DNA from 3 places in the Pseudomonas sp. StFLB209 genome. Region 1 is predicted to be linked to each of the others. Evidence: predicted binding sites of a transcription regulator. Region 1 holds the regulator's gene; each other region holds the start of a gene.
The links. Region 1 encodes LexA, which represses DNA repair genes until DNA is damaged. Its sites were predicted from a motif close to CTGTNTNNNNANACAG; they were not measured.
Positions count from the first base shown of each region.

Region 1 (7,712 bases):
GCAGGCGGTGCTGGCTGAGGTGGAAGAACAGGTTGGCGAAAACACCATCCTGGCGTCGAACACCTCGACCATCTCCATCAACCTGTTGGCCAAGGCGCTCAAACGCCCGGAAAACTTCGTCGGCATGCACTTCTTCAACCCGGTGCACATGATGCCGCTGGTGGAAGTGATCCGTGGCGAGAAGTCCAGCGAACAAGCCGTGGCAACCACCGTTGCCTATGCCAAGAAAATGGGCAAGAACCCGATTGTGGTCAATGACTGCCCGGGCTTTTTGGTCAACCGGGTGCTGTTTCCGTATTTTGGCGGTTTTGCCCGGCTGGTCAGTGCCGGTGTCGACTTCGTGCGCATTGACAAGATCATGGAAAAATTCGGCTGGCCGATGGGCCCGGCGTACCTGATGGACGTGGTCGGTATCGACACCGGCCACCATGGTCGCGACGTGATGGCTGAAGGCTTCCCGGATCGGATGAAAGACGACCGCCGCTCGGCTATCGATGTCCTGTATGACGCCAAGCGTCTTGGGCAGAAGAACGGCAAGGGTTTCTACGCGTATGAAACCGACAAGAAGGGCAAGCCGAAGAAGGTCACCGACCCTGAGGTGCTCGACGTGCTCAAGCCGATTGTCTACGAGCAGCGCGAGCTGAGCGATGAGGACATCATCAACTGGATGATGATCCCGCTGTGCCTGGAGACTGTCCGCTGCCTTGAAGACGGTATCGTCGAGACGGCCGCCGAGGCTGACATGGGGCTGATCTACGGCATTGGCTTCCCTCCGTTCCGTGGTGGGGCACTGCGTTACATCGATTCGATTGGCGTAGCTGAATTCGTGGCCCTGGCTGACCGCTATGCCGAACTGGGCGCCCTGTATGAACCGACCGCGAAACTGCGTGAGATGGCCCGTACCGGCCAGCGTTTCTTCGGTCAAGCGCCAGTCAAGGAGTAACAACCCATGAGTCTGAATCCAAGAGATGTGGTGATCGTCGACTTCGCGCGCACACCCATGGGCCGCTCCAAGGGCGGCATGCACCGCAATACCCGCGCCGAGGACATGTCGGCGCACCTGATCAGCAAGCTGCTGGAGCGTAACGACAAGGTCGATCCTGCAGAAGTCGAAGACGTGATCTGGGGCTGCGTCAACCAGACCCTGGAGCAGGGCTGGAACATCGCCCGCATGGCCTCGCTGCTGACCCAGATTCCGCATACCTCGGCAGCCCAGACGGTCAGCCGTCTGTGCGGCTCGTCGATGAGCGCGCTGCACACGGCCGCCCAGGCAATCATGACCGGCAACGGTGATGTTTTCGTGGTCGGCGGTGTCGAGCACATGGGCCATGTGGGGATGATGCACGGTGTGGACCCTAACCCGCACCTGTCGCTCTATGCTGCCAAGGCTTCGGGGATGATGGGGCTGACTGCCGAGTTGCTGGGCAAGATGCATGGCATCAGCCGCGAGCAGCAGGATGCATTCGCCCTGCGCTCTCACCAACTGGCCCACAAGGCCACTGTGGAGGGGCGTTTCAAGGACGAGATCATTCCGATGCAGGGCTATGACGAAGACGGTTTCCTCAAGGTGTTTGCTCAGGATGAAACCATTCGTCCCGAGACCACTCTGGAAGGCCTGGCAGCCTTGAAGCCAGCCTTCAACCCCAAGGGCGGCACCGTGACCGCCGGTACCAGTTCGCAGATTACTGACGGCGCGTCATGCATGATCGTAATGTCTGCCCAGCGTGCCAAAGACCTGGGGCTGGAGCCGTTGGCGGTGATCCGTTCGATGGCGGTGGCCGGCGTAGACCCCGCGATCATGGGCTACGGACCTGTACCTGCGACGCAGAAGGCGCTCAAGCGTGCCGGCCTGTCGATTGCTGATATCGACTTCTTCGAGCTCAACGAAGCGTTCGCGGCGCAGGCGCTGCCGGTGCTCAAGGACCTGAAAGTGCTCGACAAGATGAACGAGAAGGTTAACCTGCATGGCGGCGCGATTGCTTTGGGTCACCCGTTCGGTTGTTCCGGTGCGCGGATCTCGGGCACCTTGCTCAACGTCATGAAACAAAATGGCGGCCGCTTGGGTGTGGCAACCATGTGTATTGGTCTGGGTCAGGGTATTTCCACCGTCTTCGAGCGGGTCTGATTCATCCTGATTGCATTGGCCGGGGCCTTGTGCCCCGGCTTTTGCGTTTTATCGACGGCATTTTTTTCAAAATATGTAATTTTTTTCCGGGGATTACCGCATGCACTTGCAACCAGGACTTTATCGTCATTACAAAGGGCCGCAGTACCGCGTTTTCAGCGTCGCGCGGCACTCTGAGACCGAAGAGTACGTGGTCTTTTATCAAGCGCTGTACGGGGACTACGGTATGTGGGTAAGACCTCTGACAATGTTTCAGGAAACTGTCGAGGTTGACGGCGAGCGCGTGCCGCGCTTTGCTTTGGTCCAGGCCGAAGAAAGTCTTTTTTCCAGGCCGTGAGGCGCAACGCTACCATTGGCGCGGCTTGACCTCACTCTGTAGCCACTATATATAGCGATGCCTTTACAGGCTCGCGTCTGTCTTTCATTTATCGTATTCAGGAATTTTCTGATCCATGGGCAAATCGCTGGTCATCGTGGAATCCCCGGCTAAGGCCAAGACCATCAACAAGTATTTGGGCAACCAGTACGTGGTGAAGTCGAGTATCGGCCATATCCGTGACCTGCCCACCAGCGGTTCGGCCAGTGCCTCCAAGGAGCCTGCTGCCAAGCGTGGCAAGGCGGTTGCCGGCGATGCTCCGGCGCTGAGCCCCAAGGAAAAGGCCCGTCGCCAGCTGGTGGCGCGAATGGGCGTTGATCCCGATCAGGGCTGGAAAGCCAAGTACGAGATTCTGCCGGGCAAGGAAAAGGTCATCGAAGAGCTGCGCAAGCTGGCCAAGGATGCCGACACCATTTACCTGGCAACGGACTTGGACCGCGAAGGGGAAGCCATTGCCTGGCACCTGCGCGAGGCCATCGGTGGTGATGATGAGCGCTACAAGCGCGTGGTGTTCAACGAGATCACCAAAAAAGCCATCCAGGAAGCCTTCTCCGAGCCTGGCGAACTGGATATCGCCCGGGTCAATGCCCAGCAGGCGCGTCGCTTTCTCGACCGTGTCGTTGGTTACATGGTTTCGCCGCTGCTCTGGGCCAAGGTTGCTCGCGGCCTGTCGGCCGGTCGGGTCCAGTCGGTAGCGGTCAAACTGGTGGTTGAGCGTGAGCGCGAAATCCGCGCCTTCAACCCGGAAGAGTATTGGGAAGTGCATGCCGACCTGGGCACCGCCAAGGGCGCCAAAGTGCGCTTTGAGGTGGCCCGCGAGAACGGCGAGGCTTTCAAACCGCTTAACGAAGCCCAGGCCATGGCGGCACTGGAGAAGCTCAAGGCCTCCAGCTACAGCATTGCCAAGCGCGAAGACAAGCCGACCAGCAGCAAGCCTTCTGCGCCATTCATCACCTCGACCCTGCAGCAGGCTGCCAGCAACCGCCTGGGCTTCGGCGTGAAGAAGACCATGATGATGGCCCAGCGTCTTTACGAAGCGGGCTACATCACCTATATGCGTACCGACTCGACCAACCTGTCGGCCGATGCGGTGAGCATGGCGCGCAGCTACATCGAGAGCGAGTTCGGCAAGAAATACCTGCCTGATGCGCCGAATGTCTACAGCAGCAAGGAAGGCGCCCAGGAGGCGCACGAAGCGATCCGTCCTTCGGACGTCAACACCCACCCCAGCAAGCTGTCGGGCATGGAGCGTGACGCCGAGCGCCTGTATGAGCTGATCTGGCGCCAGTTCGTGGCCTGCCAGATGCCACCGGCGCAATACCTGTCGACCACTGTCAGCGTGACTGCCGGTAGCTTCGAGCTGCGGGCCAAGGGGCGTATTCTCAAGTTCGACGGTTACACCAAGGTCTTGCCGCAGATCGCCAAGCCGGGTGACGACGGTGTGCTGCCTGACATGGGTGAGGGCGAGAAGCTCGACTTGCTGGGTATCGACCCCAGCCAGCACTTTACCAAGCCGCCAGCGCGCTTCTCTGAAGCCAGCCTGGTCAAGGAGATGGAAAAGCGCGGTATCGGTCGTCCATCGACTTATGCGGCGATCATCTCGACCATTCAGGATCGCGGCTATGTGACCCTGCACAACCGGCGTTTCTATTCCGAAAAGATGGGCGATATCGTCACCGAGCGCCTGAGCGAAAGCTTTTCCAATCTGATGGACTACGGCTTTACCGCCGGTATGGAAGAGAATCTCGACGACGTTGCCCAGGGTGAGCGGGACTGGAAAAACGTGCTGGACGAGTTCTACGAGGACTTCCAGACCAAGCTGAAAGTCGCCGAGGCGCCTGAGGGCGGCATGCGTGCCAACCAGCCGGTGATGACTGATATCCCTTGCAAGACTTGTGGCCGCCCGATGCAGATCCGCACTGCGTCCACCGGCGTGTTTCTTGGCTGTTCGGGCTACAGCCTGCCGCCTAAGGAACGCTGCAAGGCAACCGTCAACCTGACGCCGGGCGACGAGATTGCCGATGACGATGAGGGTGAATCGGAGTCGCGGGTACTGCGCGGCAAGCACCGTTGCCCGATCTGCAGCACGGCGATGGATGCCTACCTGCTCGATGAAAAGCACAAGTTGCACATTTGCGGTAACAACCCAGATTGCACCGGCTATGAAATCGAAGAGGGCACTTACCGGATCAAGGGCTACGAAGGCCCGAGCCTGGAATGCGACAAGTGCGGCAGTGAAATGCAGCTCAAGACCGGTCGCTTCGGCAAGTTTTTCGGTTGCACCAACGCCGAGTGCAAGAACACCCGCAAGCTGCTCAAGAGCGGCGAGGCGGCGCCGCCGAAGATGGACCCGGTGAAGATGCCGGAGCTCAAGTGCGAGAAGGTCGACGACACCTACATCTTGCGCGACGGTGCTTCAGGTCTGTTCCTGGCTGCCAGCCAGTTCCCGAAAAATCGCGAAACCCGTGCGCCATTGGTGCTGGAACTGGTGCCGCATAAACAGGAAATCGATCCGAAGTATCATTTCCTGTGTGATGCGCCGGTCAAGGACCCTGATGGCCGCCCGGCGGTTGTGCGCTACAGCCGCAAGACCAAGGAGCAGTATGTCCAGACCGAAGTGGACGGCAAGCCGACTGGCTGGCGCGCGTTCCACGATGGCAACGCCTGGAAGGTCGAAGACAAGCGTTGATCGAAATCCCCTTGCCAGCCAGGCAAGGGGGTTTTTGCTTTGATCGGTTTTTCGCCAACGCTGCAAGGGAGGTTTTGACATGGCCCAAGAACTTTACACCCGCACCAACCAGAAGATTTTCTTCGCCGGCCTGGCTCTGGAAACCCTGGGCAAGGCTGAGCAAGGCCAGGCCATGAATGCCCAGGCGCAGATCCAGGCTGGCCGTGAAACTGTGTTGTTTCATCTGTACGGCGCTTTGCTGGGCCTGTGTCACGAGATCGCCGGTTACTACCGCCTGCCGCAAGCCGGGGCACCACGCGCCGAACTGTTGCTGGCGCCTGAGGTGCTGGAAAGCGTTGCCATCCCTGAGCTGGGCGAGTTGATCGAGCTGGCGCAGAACCGGCATACCTGGCTGGGTCAATTGTTGGTGGCCTATGCAGCGTTGTTCGAGCCGCCACGTGCGCCGGTCAAGCCCAAGGGCGATGTCACCCAGCCGATCATCCAGGCAGTGAATCTGGATGATGAGCCAGAGCCGGAGCAGGGCTTGACCCGTGACGAGCTGGAAAGCTGGCGGCAATCGATCAAGTCACTGGCGGTGCGTTTTCGCCAGGGGATGAACGAGTTCTGATACAAGCTTGATGTACGCATCAGTGCAGGCTGTTACACTGCCCGCCTTTCGCGGAGTATTTGTACTGATGCCTACCTCTTTTCTTGAAATTGTCGAGCTTCCTGACGGCCGTATCGAGCTGCGTCGTGCCGAGGATGAGGGCTCGCTGGTCACTCTGAACTTTTCGGAGGACGCCAAGGTGTTTCTGCAAGGTCAGCACGTTGAAGTCGCCAAAGCCATGTTGAGCGTCGGCGTGCAGATGGCCGGCCGTCTGGCCGAAGGTGTGCTGGAAAAAGAAGAAGACGGACCCCGGGTTCTGCATTGAGGCCCGTCGGGCGATCAGCCCAATCGGATATTCAGGCTTTGCGCTTCACCGATACGGGCCGCAGCCGTCAGCTGTTGCCGTGCAGCTGCGCTGAGGGGATTGAGCCAGCTCACCACTGTGTGACTGCGCCCCAGCCGTAATGCCTCGCGAGCAAGTGCCAGAGCGGTTTGTGTGCCGCGGGGCTGCAGAATCAGGATTCTCTCCCGGTTCAGGCCCGCCTCACGTAGCCATGCCTGGGTCAGGCTGGCAGGCGGAGCGATCAGGCTGAGCCAGCGTGGATCCTGCTCCTCACTCAAATCTCTAAGAATTGGCGCCAGCAGGCTCAGGCAGCTTCCGGCCGCTCCACGCAATGACACTTCGCTGAACACCTGCGGTGCCGTCTCCCGGAATGCCTGGGGCAGCTCCTGCAGGGAAGGGGCGATGGGCTGGGCCAGGAATGCTTCGAACAGTGGTAATTGGGTGTGAGGGGCCGGATGAAACTGCATGGTGTTCTCCCTTAGCGGCGCAGCACGCCGACGCTCAAGCCTTCGATGACCAGTTCCTGCTCCTTGAGATCGACCTCGATAGGCGCGAACTCAGGGTTTTCAGCAATCAGCCAGACCTTGTTGCCTTCGCGTTTGAAGCGCTTGACTGTGACTTCGTCACCGATCCGGGCTACCACGATCTGCCCGTTGCGTGCTTCGCGAGTGGTGTGTACTGCCAGCAGGTCGCCGTCGAGGATGCCGACGTCCTTCATGCTCATGCCGTGGACGCGCAACAGGTAGTCGGCGCTTGGATGAAAGAAGGTCGGGTTGATGTTGCATGACTCCTCGATGTGCTGCTGGGCGAGGATCGGTGCGCCGGCGGCAACCCTGCCGATGATGGGCAGGCTGCTGTCGTCGGCCTGGCGGGCTTCGAAACCTGGGATGCGGATGCCTCGCGAGGCGCCCGGCGTCATCTCGATGGCGCCTTTGCGGGCCAGGGCCTTGAGGTGTTCTTCAGCGGCATTCGGTGATTTGAAGCCGAGCTTCTGGGCTATCTCCGCCCGGGTTGGCGGGTAGCCGTTGTCTTCGAGGCAACGTTTGATGAAGTCCAGGATTTCGGCCTGGCGGGGCGTCAGTTTGATCATGTCGTGCGCTCTGTCTTTTTGTACAGTGACTGGGATTATATACAGTGAAGGCGGCTTGGCAATCATGCTTTTGAATCTTTGTGCCGAACGGCCAGGCGCATGGCTGGATGGATCGCTCGTCGGCGTGGCTTGAATGCGTGACTGTTCAGCCACAAAATGAACCGCCCGCTTGACAAACCGCCTGCCTGAAACGTATGTTTCAAACGATTGTTTTGTCAGGCAGAGAGCCATGGCCCAGTCGGAAACCGTAGAACGTATTCTTGATGCTGCCGAACAGTTGTTCGCCGAGAAGGGCTTCGCCGAGACGTCCTTGCGCCTGATCACCAGCAAGGCGTCGGTCAACCTCGCAGCGGTCAATTATCATTTCGGCTCCAAAAAAGCCTTGATCCAGGCAGTGTTCTCGCGCTTTCTCGGGCCGTTCTGCGCGAGCCTTGAGCGTGAGCTGGAGCGCCGTCAGGCCCAGCCGGAGCACAAGCCTGACCTTGAGGAACTGCTGGGTATCC
Region 1 is NZ_AP014637.1:6,189,320-6,197,031, reverse strand. It holds gene fadB (fatty acid oxidation complex subunit alpha FadB) at 1-943, shown strand, start outside; gene fadA (acetyl-CoA C-acyltransferase FadA) at 950-2,125, shown strand; gene PSCI_RS27505 (DUF1653 domain-containing protein) at 2,226-2,462, shown strand; gene topA (type I DNA topoisomerase) at 2,578-5,190, shown strand; gene PSCI_RS27495 (DUF6586 family protein) at 5,270-5,797, shown strand; gene PSCI_RS27490 (hypothetical protein) at 5,865-6,101, shown strand; gene sulA (SOS-induced cell division inhibitor SulA) at 6,116-6,586, opposite strand; gene lexA (transcriptional repressor LexA) at 6,598-7,209, opposite strand; gene PSCI_RS27475 (TetR/AcrR family transcriptional regulator) at 7,439-7,712, shown strand, end outside.

Region 2 (7,712 bases), 3.1 Mb from region 1:
ACTTTTGATAAAGGCTTGAGTGGCTGACCCGGGTTGGCGCTGACCAGCAGTTCGACCTGTTCAAGGCCGTAAGGCAGCAGGTCAGCCCCGGTATTGGCCTTGAGCTCGATGTTGAAGCGGCCGCCGGGCATGCCCAGGCGGTGGATCTCCTGTTCCACTGCATGGGCCAGTTCGCTCGACGAGTGGCGCCGCAGGTCGCTCAGTTGCCGGGCTTTTTCCTGATAATGCCGGGCGTAGGCCGTCAGCTCGTTCTGCAGCCGCTCGATCGACTCGTCGCTGGCGTTGAGCGTTTCAATCTCATCGAGCAGCTTCTGATGCAGGGTAGCGACTTCATGGGGCTGGATACGATGTTTGCGTGCCAGGCTGTAGATGGCGTCCAGGCGCTCTTCGATCTGTTGAAGGCGGCCCGGATCGGCATCGAAGTGGTCGAGAAAACGATTGAGTTCGCCCACGGCCTCTTCAACCTGGATCTGGGCGCTGGACAGCAGGTCGGTGGCCTCATTGAGTGGTGTCGAATTGCCGCTCACGCTGGACAGGCGATTGAGGCTGTTGGTCAGGGCGTGCAGGACGTTGCCCGAGTCACTTTCGCTGCATTGTTCGATAACCTGACGGCAGATGCTCAGCAGGCTCTCGGCGTTGGTCAGGGTCTTTTGATCCTGCTCGAGCTGCTCGAGCTCGTTTTCACCAAGGCTGAGATTCTCCAGCTCTTCGAGTTGATAGCTGAGCAACTGGTGGCGCGCGCGTTGTTCATCACCTGAACTGGACAGGCGCTCCAGCTCGGCGCGTGTCTGGCGCCAGCGCTGCGAGGCCAGTTGTACCTGGCGGGCCAGATCGGTTGCGCCCGCATATTCGTCGAGCAGGCGCCGGTGAGTATCGCTTTTGAGCAGCGACTGGTGTTCATGCTGGCTGTGGATGTCGATCAACAGCTCGCCCAAGGCTTTCAAGTCGCCCTGTGGGCATGGCGTGCCGTTGATGTAGGCGCGTGAACGACCTTCAGCAGTGATGACCCGGCGCAGAATGCACAGTGCCTCGCCCTCCAGGTCTCGCTCCTTGAGCCAGGTCTGCGCCTCAGGGATCTTGCTCAGGTCGAACGTGGCCAAAATATCGGCCTTGTCGGCGCCAGGGCGAACCACGCCGCTGTCGGCGCGGTCACCGAGGGTGAGGCCCAGGGCGTCGAGCATGATCGACTTGCCGGCGCCGGTTTCACCCGTGATGACGCTCATGCCGCGATCAAGCTCCAGATCGAGGTGTTCGACGATGGCGTAGTTGTGTACCGAAAGATGAACCAGCATGCAGCGGCTCCAGAACGATTCTTCTGGTTATTTATACAGTGTTTTGTTTCGGCCTGACAATGCCCGTCTCCAATTCGTAATGACTGGTCGTCGGACAGGCCTGCAATTGCCTGATGCGCAAGGTGGATTGGCGGGCTGGCGGTTTTTGCTTTTTACCCTGCACTTCGTGGTGTGCTCCCCTTGAAGCTGGAAATTCCGCTCCCATATAAGGGGCAGAAGCGCGAGTTGGGATCGCGGACGTTTTGGAGAGGAGAGAAGTATGGCTGACGAACAGAATCTGGATACGCACGCTCAGGGGCAGGCCGCACAGGCTGAAGCCGGGGATGATCTGGCGACCCGCGTGCAAGTGCTCGAAGAGCAACTCGCCACCGCGCAGGACCAGTCCCTGCGAGCCGTTGCGGATCTGCAGAATGTCCGCCGCCGTGCCGAGCAGGACGTTGAAAAGGCGCACAAGTTTGCGCTGGAAAAATTCTCCGCCGACCTGTTGCCGATCATCGATAGCCTTGAGCGTGGCCTGGAGCTGTCCAACCCGGACGACCAGAGCATCCGTCCGATGCGTGAAGGCATCGAACTGACCCTCAAGATGTTTCAGGACACGCTCAAGCGCTATCAGCTGGAAGCCGTTGATCCGCATGGCCAGCCGTTCAATGCTGAACAGCACCAGGCGATGGCAATGGAAGAGAACGCCAACGTCGAGCCCAACACCGTACTCAAGGTCTTCCAGAAGGGCTATCAGCTCAATGGCCGCCTGCTGCGCCCGGCCATGGTCGTGGTCAGCAAGGCGCCTTCGCCGGCCACGCCCTCAATTAACGAGCAGGCTTGAAATCGTCCGGGCAGCCCCCATTTAAAGGTCAAGCGTTTAAGTGCTACCGCAATCTGTGAACCCGGTTGCGGCAACCAATCAAAAGTTTCGGGAGAGTCAAGATGGGCAAAATTATCGGTATCGACCTGGGGACCACCAACTCCTGCGTCTCGATTCTGGAAGGCGGCAACGTCAAGGTCATTGAAAACGCCGAAGGTGCGCGTACTACCCCTTCGATCATCGCCTACGCCAACGATGGCGAAATCCTGGTCGGTCAGTCGGCCAAGCGTCAGGCGGTCACCAACCCGCACAACACGCTGTACGCAGTAAAGCGTCTGATCGGCCGTCGTTTCGACGAGGGTGTCGTACAGAAAGACATCCAGATGGTCCCTTACAAGATCACCAAGGCTGACAACGGCGACGCGTGGGTTGAAGTCAATGGCCAGAAAATGGCTCCGCCACAGATCTCGGCTGAAATTCTCAAGAAGATGAAGAAAACCGCCGAAGACTACCTCGGCGAGACCGTGACTGAGGCGGTGATCACCGTTCCGGCCTACTTCAACGACAGCCAGCGTCAGGCGACCAAGGACGCCGGCCGTATTGCGGGTCTTGACGTCAAGCGGATCATCAACGAACCGACCGCAGCCGCGCTGGCATACGGTATGGACAAGGCCAAAGGCGACCACACGGTGATCGTTTATGACCTCGGTGGTGGTACCTTCGACGTATCGGTCATCGAGATCGCTGAAGTCGACGGCGAGCACCAGTTCGAAGTATTGGCCACCAACGGTGACACGTTCCTCGGTGGTGAGGACTTCGATATCCGTCTGATCGACTACCTCGTCGACGAATTCAAGAAAGAAAGCGGCATCAACCTCAAAGGTGATCCGCTGGCCATGCAGCGCCTGAAAGAAGCCGCTGAAAAAGCCAAGATCGAGCTGTCTTCCAGCACCCAGACCGACGTCAACCTGCCGTACATCACTGCAGACGCCACCGGTCCAAAGCACTTGAACGTGAAAATCTCGCGTTCCAAGCTGGAGTCGCTGGTTGAAGACCTGGTGCAGCGCACCATCGAGCCTTGCCGTACTGCTCTGAAAGATGCCGGTATCGACATCGGTGCGATCAACGACGTGATTCTGGTCGGTGGCCAGACCCGTATGCCGCTGGTGCAGAAGCTGGTTGCCGAGTTCTTCGGCAAGGAAGCTCGCAAGGACGTCAACCCGGACGAAGCTGTTGCCATGGGCGCCGCCATTCAGGGCGCGGTTCTGGCCGGTGACGTCAAAGACGTGCTGCTGCTGGACGTCAGCCCGCTGACCCTGGGTATCGAAACCATGGGTGGCGTGATGACTGCGCTGATCGAGAAGAACACCACCATCCCGACCAAGAAGTCGCAAGTGTTCTCTACCGCTGACGACAACCAGAACGCCGTGACCATTCACGTGCTGCAAGGTGAGCGCAAGCAGGCGACCCAGAACAAATCGCTGGGCAAGTTCGACCTGGCCGAGATTCCGCCGGCGCCACGTGGCGTTCCGCAAATCGAGGTGACCTTCGACATCGACGCCAACGGCATCCTGCACGTCGGCGCGAAAGACAAGGCTACCGGCAAGCAGCAGTCGATCGTGATCAAGGCCAACTCCGGTCTGTCCGAGGAAGAAATCCAGCAGATGGTGCGTGATGCCGAGGCTAATGCCGAGGAAGACCGCAAGTTCGAAGAGCTGGCCTCGGCCCGTAACCAGGGTGATGCGCTGGTGCATTCGACCCGCAAAATGATTGCCGACGCCGGTGACAAGGTCACTGCTGAAGAGAAAACTGCGGTAGAAGCGGCTGTCGCTGCGCTGGAAGTGGCAGTGAAGGGCGACGACAAGTCGGTCATCGATGCCAAGGTTGAAGAGCTGTCCAAGGTCTCTGCGCCAATCGCGCAGAAGATGTATGCCGAACAGGCTGAAGCTCCGGAAGCCGCTGCCAAGCCGGCTGAAGGCGCGGCCAAGGCTGATGACGTTGTCGACGCCGAGTTCGAAGAAGTCAAAGACCACAAGTAAGCGCAGGCTCACTTGCAACCCGGTTGACCGCTGTATCGCGGTCGCTGGTAGGATGTCGCCGCGCGGGAGCTTGCTCCCGCGTTGGCGTGTCTGGGATAGACGATTTTTTTATGGCTTGTGCGCTGTGCTGCGCAAGTCCTGTGGCAAGGCCGCGGTGCTCCTGCAGTGCGGCTTGTTCTGCCGCTTTTCGCGGCCCTTTGCGGCCGTTGAACGAAGACCAGGATCGTTGAATTGACGTGAGTTGGGTCCGGGCCTGTATTGGGCTCAACGAGTCTGGCCAGGCTCAGGAGGGTTTGGCCGGGCGTCCTCAAGAGTGCGGAAGAATTATGGCGAAGCGTGATTATTACGAAGTATTGGGGGTCGAGCGCGGCGCCAGCGAGGCCGAGCTGAAAAAAGCTTATCGCCGCCTGGCGATGAAGCATCACCCTGACCGTAACCCTGATGACAAAGCATCGGAAGAGCTTTTCAAAGAGGCCAACGAGGCCTACGAAGTGCTGTCCGATACCAGCAAGCGTGCGGCCTACGACCAGTACGGCCACGCCGGTGTCGACCCGAGCATGGGTGGCGGCGGTGGCGGCTTTGGTGCCGGTGGCGCGAACTTCTCGGATATTTTCGGTGATGTGTTCAGCGACTTCTTCGGTGGTGGCGGTCGTGGTGGCGCGCGTGGCGGTCCACAGCGCGGCAGCGACCTGCGCTACACCCTTGAGCTGAATCTGGAAGAAGCGGTTCGCGGTACAACCGTGAATATTCGTGTGCCGACGCTGGTCAATTGCAAGCCGTGCGACGGCAGCGGTGCCAAGAAAGGCTCCTCGCCTGTCACGTGTCCGACCTGTGGCGGCATTGGTCAGGTGCGCATGCAGCAAGGCTTCTTCTCGGTGCAGCAGACCTGCCCGCGCTGCCATGGCCAGGGCAAGATCATTTCTGATCCGTGCGATTCCTGCAATGGCGAAGGCCGGGTCGAAGAGTACAAGACCTTGTCGGTCAAAGTGCCTTCGGGGGTCGATACCGGCGATCGCATTCGCCTGTCTGGCGAAGGTGAGGCGGGGCCGCAAGGTGGTCCGAATGGCGATCTGTACGTTGTCATCAATGTTCGCGAGCACCCGATTTTCCAGCGCGATGGCAAGCATCTGTTCTGCGAAGTGCCAATCAGCTTCACTGATGCAGCCTTGGGCGGCGAGCTTGAAGTGCCGACTCTTGAAGGGCGGGTCAAGCTGAAGATTCCTGAGGGCACCCAGACCGGCAAGCAGTTCCGTCTGCGTGGCAAGGGTGTGGCTCCAGTGCGTGGCGGTGGTCCGGGTGACCTGATGTGTCGGGTCGCCGTCGAGACGCCGGTCAACCTCAGCAAGCGCCAGCGTGAATTGCTGGAAGAGTTCCGCGAGTCGCTGCAAAGCGACGAATCACATTCGCCCAAGGCCAGTGGCTGGTTCGAAGGTGTGAAGCGGTTCTTTGGCGACTTGTAAGGCCACCAACCAGAAGCCCTCGTGAGAGCGTCGCTTTCCCGAGGGCTGGCAGGAGCAGAATATGCGACGTATAGCTATTACCGGTGCCGCTGGGCGCATGGGCAAGATTCTTATCGAGGCGGTTGGTCAGGCGCAGGGTGCCGGGCTTACCGCAGCAGTTGATCGTCCTGACAGCACGCTGGTTGGTGCTGATGCCGGCGAGCTGGCTGGGCAGGGGCGCATTGGTGTGCCGCTGTCGGGCGACCTGGCTCGTGTGGCGGAAGAGTTTGATGTGCTGATCGACTTCACTCACCCATCGGTAACCCTGAAGAACCTGGCGTTTTGCCGCAAGGCTGGCAAGGCCATGGTCATCGGCACCACGGGTTTCAGCGCCGAAGAAAAGCAGCGTATCGAAGAGGCGGCCAAGGACATTCCGATTGTCTTTGCGGCCAACTACAGTGTCGGTGTCAACCTGTGCCTGAAGTTGCTGGATACCGCCGCGCGGGTGCTGGGGGATGAGGTCGATATCGAGATCAGCGAGGCGCACCATCGGCACAAGGTCGACGCACCGTCGGGTACCGCGCTGCGTATGGGTGAGGTGGTTGCCGCTGCGCTGGGCCGCGATCTCGATAAGGTGGCGGTGTATGGTCGTGAAGGCCAGACAGGCGCTCGTGATCGGCAGACCATTGGTTTTGCGACCACCCGTGCCGGTGACATTGTCGGTGATCATACCGTGCTGTTTGCCGCTGATGGCGAGCGTGTGGAGATTACCCACAAGGCTTCCAGCCGGATGACCTTTGCCCGTGGTGCGGTGCGTGCTGCGCTGTGGCTGGACGGCAAGATACCCGGCCTGTATGACATGCAGGACGTGCTCGAACTGCGTTGAACCGCTGTCACTTTTCGTGAAAAAAACAGGCCGTTCTTGATTCTTTGCTCAGTGATGGCCTTGTTTAACCAGTCTTGGGCCGATTGGTGGTAGACCAAAACAGCCCTTTTCTGTAAGCTACAGCTTTAGTGTGTCCACTAAAAGCGCGCAGATGAATCTATCCAAGAAAGCGGGGTGACGTATCGAAACGTCACTCCGCTTTTTTGCAACCTGCGAACGCCCTTTCAGGCTTTAACTACGGGAGGTCTTCTTGACTAAGCCAGCCATACTCGCCCTTGCTGATGGCAGCATTTTTCGCGGCGAAGCCATTGGAGCCGACGGCCAGACCGTTGGAGAGGTGGTGTTCAACACCGCAATGACCGGCTATCAGGAAATCCTTACCGATCCTTCCTATGCCCAACAAATCGTTACCCTGACCTACCCGCATGTCGGCAACACGGGCACCACGCCTGAAGACGCTGAGTCTGATCGTGTATGGTCGGCTGGCCTGGTCATTCGTGACCTGCCGCTGGTGGCCAGCAACTGGCGTAACAAGCTGTCGCTGCAAGACTATCTCAAGGCCAACAACGTGGTGGCCATTGCCGGGATCGACACTCGCCGCCTGACCCGCATCCTGCGTGAGAAGGGCGCTCAGAACGGCTGCATCCTGGCCGGCGACAACATCAGCGAAGAAGCGGCGATTGCTGCTGCGCGTGGTTTCCCTGGCCTCAAAGGCATGGACCTGGCCAAGGTTGTCAGCACCAAAGAGCGTTACGAGTGGCGCTCCAGTGTCTGGGAACTGAAAACCGACAGCCATCCGGAAATTCCGGCGGCCGATCTGCCTTACCATGTCGTGGCGTTCGACTATGGCGTCAAGGTCAATATCCTGCGCATGCTGGTGGCTCGCGGCTGCCGCGTCACCGTGGTGCCTGCCCAGACCCCGGCCAGTGAAGTGCTGGCGCTTAATCCTGACGGCGTGTTCCTGTCCAACGGCCCTGGCGATCCAGAGCCTTGTGACTACGCCATCGCTGCCATCAAGCAAGTGCTGGAAACCGAAATTCCGGTGTTCGGTATCTGCCTGGGTCACCAGTTGCTGGCCCTGGCTTCGGGCGCCAAGACCGTCAAAATGGGGCATGGCCACCACGGCGCCAACCACCCGGTCCAGGATCTGGACACTGGTGTGGTCATGATCACCAGCCAGAACCACGGTTTTGCGGTAGACGAAGCGACCCTGCCGGGCAACGTTCGCGCCATCCACAAATCGCTGTTCGACGG
Region 2 is NZ_AP014637.1:3,101,307-3,109,018, forward strand. It holds gene recN (DNA repair protein RecN) at 1-1,292, opposite strand, end outside; gene grpE (nucleotide exchange factor GrpE) at 1,552-2,115, shown strand; gene dnaK (molecular chaperone DnaK) at 2,217-4,133, shown strand; gene dnaJ (molecular chaperone DnaJ) at 4,460-5,593, shown strand; gene dapB (4-hydroxy-tetrahydrodipicolinate reductase) at 5,655-6,458, shown strand; gene carA (glutamine-hydrolyzing carbamoyl-phosphate synthase small subunit) at 6,709-7,712, shown strand, end outside.
Region 2: recN (DNA repair protein RecN) is a predicted target of LexA. The motif match lies at 1,316-1,331, and genes of this name have one in related genera.

Region 3 (7,712 bases), 1.1 Mb from region 1:
GCCTGGCCCAGTGCATAGCAGCCCTTGCGGCTACGCCGCCGGGCCAGCGTGACCAGCTTGCAGATGTTCTGGTAACCGGTCAGGTCACGGGCCAGCAGCACAAGTTTGATGCCTTCGCTGAGTTGCACTTCGATGCCGGTGATCAACTGCACGCCACTGGCTTTGGCCGCCTGCCAGGCACGCACAATACCGGCCAGTGAACACTCATCGGTGATGGCCAGGGCCTGGTAACCAAGCTGGGCAGCCCGCTCGAACAGCTCTTTGGCACTGGAAGCGCCACGCTGAAAGCTGAAGTTGGACAGGCAGTGCAGCTCGGCATAGCGGCTCATGAAAACCAGCCGTGCAGTTGCAGCGGCCCCTCACAGCCTGCGTCACGAAAAGCCCAGCCACGCTGGCCATCGCGGGTTTGCACCACGTAATAGTCGCGGCGCACATCGCCGCCGTCCCACCAGCCGGACTCGATACGTTCAGGGCCGGCCAGGATCTGCACGCTGTCATCGTTCAGGGTTGAGGGTTCGCTAAGCAGCCAGCCAGGACGCGGCGCATCAATGGCTGAGGGCAGGGCGCCCGGTTCGACAGACCAGGCATGCTCGGGACGATGATCGGCGCGCGGGTGCAGCTCCCGTACCGAGCCGTCGCCAAGCCGCGCCCGTAGCCGCTCGCGCAAGGGCTCCCAGGCTTGCAACTGCTGGGGCCGCTCGTTGAACAGCGGCTGATGTTGCGGGGCAAATGTCGGCAATTGTTCGGCCAGCAAACGCACCGCCAGCACCGCGGCGGGTAGCCGTTGCTGCTCCAGCCGGCCACGGGTCAGCTCGAAGAGCATGCCTGCGTCGCGTTCGGCACTGAGCAAACCGACCGGCACCTGTGTAGCCGGGTGGCTGCGATGCTCAAGATGCAGTACGAAGCGCTGCACGCCACAGTCGCGACCGGCAAGATAGGCCGCCAGGTCACCGGTCAGGCGGCGTAACGGGAACAGCAAGGCCTGATGGGAGTCGACCTCGAAATTCAACTCGATGCGCGCATCGAACACATCCGGGGGGCTATAGAAGGTCAAGGCCAGGGCGCGCCGACCGCTTAGCCGGTCGAGTTGCTGCAGCACCTCGGGGGCAAAACGGCGGGCCAGGCCGTCACGCGGCAAGGCCAGCACCTGACGAAGCTGGCGCAACCCCATGCGCGCGAGGGTATTGACGGCATCAATGGGCAGGCCGACGCGCTCTATGGGCAGCAGGTCGAGGGTCTGCGCCAGCCGTTGTGCGTCCCAAACCGCCAGACCGTCTCGGCCATTGGCCAGTACCCGGGCGGCGGCCGGGTTGGGCGCGGCACTTATGCGATGGACAAAACCCAACGCAGCCAACTCTTCACGCAGGCGCGCTTGCAGTTTTGGCCAGGGGCCGAACAGACCCAGGCTCGACTGCACTTCCAGCAGCAGGCAACGCGGATAATGCAGGCTGACCTGCGCACTGAAACCATAGGCCCAGGCCGCCAGAAATTGCTGCGAAGCTTCAATCTGTGAAACATCGTAATCGGCCATGGCAAAGCCGCTGGCCAGGCTTTGCGCGGCGGTCAGTGACTGGCCCGCTCGCAAGCCCAGAGCCCGCGCTGCCGGGTTGACCGCTTGCAGCACCCGGCGCTGCGCAGGCCCACTGAGCAGCACCAGCGGCTGATCGCTATCGGCACGCTGGCGTAGCACGCCGTCCATGGCCAGTTGCGGGAACAGAATGCAGGCCCAGAGCATGACCGCTTACTGCCAGGCCAATGCTAGAGCACTCAACGGGATCGGCTTGGGTGGCGCGATACCCCCACGGCACTTGAGCACCCGCAGTTGATCAGGCGCAGCCTCTACCGCCAGGCGCAAGGCCGCCGGGGAGGGATTGATGGCCTCTTCCAGTGGCCGATAGGCAAACGCCAGGGTCTGTCCGGTTTCTGCCGCCACCTGCAAGCGCCGCAATGAGCGGTCGTCGGCCTGACGCAACCAGCACACAACCGCACCACAACTGCCCGAGCGCAGGCTTTGCTCGGCAGCCCACAGCGCGTCACGCCCCTGGGCCTGCACCAGGCTCAGGTAACCCAGCTCGATACCGGCCGCCGCCCAGGCGCGGGGGTAAGGCAAATGTGGCGGGCCAACCAGCACCACCCGTTCAGCGCGTTGAGTCAGCCGGGCGAGGGTGGGCCAGAGCAGGCGCAACTCACCGATGCCCTGGGCCGCCACCAGCAGTTCACTCAACGCCGCGACCGGCCAGCCGCCGCCGGGCAACAGGTTGTCCAGCGCCGCATGGCCGGTCGATGGACAAGCCGACGCCGCACTGTCGCTGGCCTGCCCGCGCCAGATACGACGGCTGTCGAAGAGACTTTCAAGTGAGACAACTGAGGGCATGGTGGTGGAAACCCCGGACACTGTATTTACATACAGTATTTGTCTCAGCCCCGGTCCAGGTCAAGCCGCAAGCGACAGATTGCCATGATGGCGACTGTGAAGCCGCGGCCGTGATCTTGTTATAGTGCGCGACTTACCCTGCTGGAGCCACGCATGCTGACGGTCCGCGATCTGCTATTGAACGAATCCCTTGGCATCAGCGCACTGGCCGGCTTCGCGGGCGTAGACCGCACGATCACCTGGGCACATACGGTCGATCTGTGCGATCCCTGGAAATGGGTGGCCGCTGGCAATCTGGTGATGACCACCGGCATCGGCCTGCCCACAGATGCCGGGCAACAGGTGCGCTGGCTGGAGCAACTGGCCGACAGCCAGGCCTGTGCGTTACTGGTGGCCCCGCGTGCGGATTCTCCGGCGCTCACCCCAGAGTTGCTCGAATGTGCCGAGCAGCTGGGTTTTGCGCTGCTCTCGGCCAGCTTCGAACTGGCCTTCGTCAAGCTGTCTCAGTTGATTATCGAGAGCGTGCTGCATACCCAGCGTGAGCGCCTGAGCACCAGTGAGCGCTTGTTTCAGACTTATGCCCAGGTGCTGCGCAAGAAACCGGATTTCGAGGGCCGCCTGACGCTGCTGGCCGATAGCCTGGGTCTTGATCTGCTGGTCGAGGATGCGGCCAGCGGGGTCCCCATCGTCGCATCGCGGCAAGTGGCAGTCTCAAGGTTGCTGGAGCGGGTCGCCATTCCAGGCATTGTGTCGGCCAATCTGGTCATCATTGCTCATGGCAAAAAGGTCTGGGGTGACCCTTTGCTGGTGCGCTCACTGGTCGGCCTGCTGAGTATCGAACTGGAGCGTCTGGCGATTGCGCGTGACGAACAGCGCGAAGCTGGCGCCACTCTGTTGCGCAATTTGATCACTGGCCAGATCGAACTGTCAGCAGCCCGGCCAATGCTGGAACGCCGTGGCCTGAGCGGGACGCTGGTGTGTATCGCACTGGAGCCGGGGCAGCAGGGGGTCTGGCATACAGAGACACTGCATCATGCGCCTGGTTTGCATCAGCCGGCGCCCTTACTGCTGGCTGACGAGGGGCTATTGCTGATGCTGGCCAATGATTCACCGGCACTGTTCGAGCAATGCCTGGCAAATCTGGGTGCGGGTACCCGGATAGGCATCAGCGGGCCGGCCAGTGTCGCGGCCGGAGTCACTGAAAGCCTTCGCCAGGCACGTCTGGCACTGGCTCAGGCACGTGAGTCAGGCCAGAGCATGCAGCGCTATGGTGAGGCGCAGCGTGTCACCGGCATGGCGCCCAAATCCCTCGCCGAAGCCCGCGCCTTGCTGGGGCATTACCTGGGGGCGTTGATCGAGCATGACCGCAGCCAGGACGGTGAACTGCTCAAGACCCTGGCCGCATTTCTTGGCAACGATGGCAACTGGAAAGCCAGCGCCTTTGAGCTGGGCATTCATCGCCAGACACTGGTCTACCGGATCAAACGGATCGAACAGCTCAGCGGTTTCTCAGCTACGACCACCCATGGCAGTGCGCAGCTGTGGATTGCCTTGCAGGCCGGGATCAGCACCGGCCTGCTGGAAGGTTTCAGTAAATGGCATAGACCTTCCTGACTGTTTCGATAACATCCCAGCGGCCGGTCCAGCCTGGCGGCAGGATGATCAGGTCTCCGGCGCCGACCTCCTTGACTTCACCGCTGGCGTCGTCGGTCAGCGTGGCGCGGCCGGCCAGGATGTATGTGAATTCGGTATCGGGACGATCAATCACCGGCCAGCCACCGGGCCGGCACTCCCAGATGCCGAGGTTGCCGGTGGCCAGTGGCGCCAGGGTCTGTATGGCGATCTGCGGATCGCCCCGGTCAGCGCCGCCCCGTTGTCCTTTGGGTTCCAGCGCGGCGGTAGACAGTTCGGCGGCCTTGAGAATGGTAAAAACAGGCATGGTGCGTTCCTTTTTCAATGAGCGCCCGTCAGCCGTTCCAGCAGCATGGCGGTACGCGAGGGTTTACGGGTCCAGCGCTCTTCGAGGTCACTGAAGTTGGCGGCGGCCAGGCCGCTGTTGATGCCCAACCAGCGCAAGGGCTCAGGCTCCCAGGCCGGCGAGCGATGGTTAACAAGGGGCAGGCGGTTAAGTTCATGGTCCTCGCCGAGGATCAGGTTGCGCAGCAGGCGACCAGCCAGGTTGCTGGTGGCCACGCCATCACCGACATAGTTGCCGGCCCAGGCCATACGGGTTTGAGGGTCAAGGCTGACGGTTGGACACCAGTCACGGGCCACGCCCAAAGCGCCGCCCCAGCGGTGAGTGATTCGTGCATCGACCAGGGCCGGGAAGAACTCCAGCAACGCGGCATGAATCTTCTGGTGGGTACTGTCTACCAGATCGGCGCTCTCGGGCATTTTCGAGCCCCATTGATAAGGCGCGCCGCGCCCGCCGAAAACCAGGCGCCCCTCGGCGGTGACCTGGCCATACACACGCAGGTGGCGCATGTCATTGAAGGCCCGGCGCACATCCAGACCCAGTTGCTGACGCAAGCCGAGCGGCAGCGGCTCGGTGGCCAGTACCAGCGAATACAGCGGGATCACCGAACGTTGCAGGCCCGGCTGTTGGGCGCTGAACGCCTCGGTTGCCCGTACCACGGTCTCGGCCTTGACCTCGCCTGCGATCGTTTGTACCCGGCCGGGATGGATCTGCAGGACTTCGCTGTGCTCATAAATCTTCGCCCCCATGCGTTCGACCAGACTGGCCAGGCCGCGCACCAGCTTGCCGGGATGGATCAGTGCGCAATGCTCGGTGAACAGGCCGCCTTGTACGTTTTCGACGTCCAGTAGCGCACGGGCTTTGGCGGTATTCAGGGCGTGCCATTGTTCGGGCAGGCCGAACTCTTTTGAAGCCTGCACCGCGCTATTGGCCCTGGCCCACTGCGCCGGGCTGCGTGCCACGGACAGAAAACCCTGTTTGCTGTAATCAGCCTCGATTCCTTCTGCAGCCAGCACCCGGCCGATTTCATCGACCGTGTCATTCATTGCCATCTGTAAGGCCAGTGCTGCTGCATGGCTGGACATCTGCGCCAGATGGTGCAGCGAGATCGGGAAGATCGCCGAAGCCCAGCCGCCATTGCGCCCCGAAGCGCCGAAGCCGACGGTTTTGCGCTCCAACAGCACCACACGTAATGTCGGTGCGCTTTTGAGCAGGTAGTAGGCCGTCCACAGGCCGGTGTAGCCGGCGCCGACAATCACCACGTCGGCGTTGATGGCGTGCTCCAGCCGCTCACGAGCCGGGGTTGGCTCGTACCAGAGCGGCCGATTGGGCAATTGGGTCAGGTCCATGGTTATCTCTATACAGGTTGGGTCGGGGAAGATGCAGCGGCCGCCTGACGGGCACGCACCCGGCCCAGCACGGCATACGACAGAAGGATCACGGCGATTGCCACCAGACATTGCAGCAGGCTGGCCCGGCTGGTGGCGTCAAGCGCCATGCTGACCAGCACGGCGATAATGGCGGCGGTCACTAGCAATGGCAGCCAAGGGTGGCCCCACATGCGGAATTTGAGGCTGCCTGCGGCAACCCAGCGCGGGCGCAGTTTGATTTGCGACAGGCAAATCATCAGGTAAACGAACAGAAACACCGCGCCGGAAGAGTTGAGCAGGAACTGGAATACGGTGTCTGGCCAGATTGCTGCAATCACCACACAGCCGTAACCCACCAGCGTTGAAGTGATGACGCCCCGTGCTGGTACACCGCGTTTACTCACGCTGGCGATACTGGCCGGAGCCTCGCCATTACTGGCCAGCACGAATAGCAAGCGTGAGGAGGTGTACAGCCCGGCATTGAGCACCGACAGTACGGCGATCAGGATCACCACCTTGAGCACCAGCGCTGCACCGGGAATACCGATGTGTTCCAGAGTAGTCACGAACGGCGACTTGCCCGGCACGATGTCGGTCCACGGTTGGGCCACGACGATGAACAGGGTTGAAAGCGCAAAGAACACCAGAATCCGGGCCATTACAGTGTTGACTGCACGGCGTATATTCTGCGCCGGGTGTTCAGACTCAGCCGCTGCGATGGTCGCCACCTCGACCCCGGTCATCGAGAAAATCACTACCACCACGCCGGAAAACAGCGAAGCAATGCCGTTCGGGAACAGGCCGCCGTGGTCTGTGAGATGGTTGAAACTTGCCTGGGAGTCAGGCCAGCCACCGCTGATGTAAGCGCCGGTGACCACCAGAAAGGCAACGATGGCAGCGACCTTGACCCCAGCGAACCAGTATTCTGCCTCACCGAAGGAATGCACTGACATCAGGTTGAGCAGGGTCATGATAACCATCAACCCCAAGGCGATGGCCCACACAGGAAAGCCCGGCAGCCACTCATTGATGATCTGCCCTCCGACTACGGCTTCGAAGCCGACGACAATGACCCAGAAGTACCAGTACAGCCAGCCCGTGGCGTAGCCGGCGGCGTTGCCATAGGCCATGCGCGCGTAATCGACGAAGGAGCCTTTGCTGGGATGGGCGGCGGCCATTTCGCCGAGCATGCGCATGACCAGCGCAACGATGATGCCGGTCACGATATAGGTCAGAAAGGCGCCAGGGCCTGTGGACGCAATCACTGCGCTGGAGCCGACGAACAGTCCGGCACCGATGACTCCGCCAAGGGCCAGCATGCTGATATGGCGGGTTTTCAAGGATTTCTTCAACCGCGGGTCGTGCTCGTGTTGAACAGGCATGGGGCGTCTCCGTTGTTGTTATTGGTGCTTGCCTGGAACAGGAGACTAGGGCGGTTGCAACGAGGGGAATAGCGTAAAAATGCGCAGTGCGGGGAGAGGACTTGTACAAATGTATGAATGTATACGTGCAGGTGGTGCTTGAGAGTCGAACGGGGTGCCATCCTTGGCACTCATCGCCCATGGGCTGCAATCATTACCAGGCCAGTAGCCCTCGACATTGGAGAAAGTCCACGACCGGCTGTCGGTCCCAGCAGGGGCAGGCGCACCGATTCACGTGCTGCCTCTTCCTGCGAACCGATGAGGTCGAAAGATTGACGATGCGCCCGGCGGCAGAGCGCAGTTGGCCGAGGACGGTTTAACGCCCCCGTGCCGCCGTCCATTGCACCGCAAACACACTGGCCAGCACGATGACCAGGCCGATCAGGGCGCTGCCGGTCATTGACTGGCCAAGCAGTGCCCAGCCCAGCAACACTGCCGACAATGGGCTCAGCAGGCCCAGTGATGCCACCGCCACGGTCGGCAGGCGGATTACCCCGCGAAACCACAGCACATAACCGAGCAGACTACCGGCCAGGCTGAGGTAGGCGTAGGCCGCGTATTGCGCGAGGGTC
Region 3 is NZ_AP014637.1:5,047,626-5,055,337, reverse strand. It holds gene PSCI_RS22705 (error-prone DNA polymerase) at 1-329, opposite strand, end outside; gene PSCI_RS22700 (Y-family DNA polymerase) at 326-1,735, opposite strand; gene imuA (translesion DNA synthesis-associated protein ImuA) at 1,742-2,374, opposite strand; gene PSCI_RS22690 (PucR family transcriptional regulator) at 2,528-3,988, shown strand; gene PSCI_RS22685 (cupin domain-containing protein) at 3,963-4,313, opposite strand; gene PSCI_RS22680 (NAD(P)/FAD-dependent oxidoreductase) at 4,328-5,698, opposite strand; gene PSCI_RS22675 (amino acid permease) at 5,707-7,101, opposite strand; gene PSCI_RS22670 (EamA family transporter) at 7,457-7,712, opposite strand, start outside.
Region 3: imuA (translesion DNA synthesis-associated protein ImuA) is a predicted target of LexA. The motif match lies at 2,395-2,410, and genes of this name have one in related genera.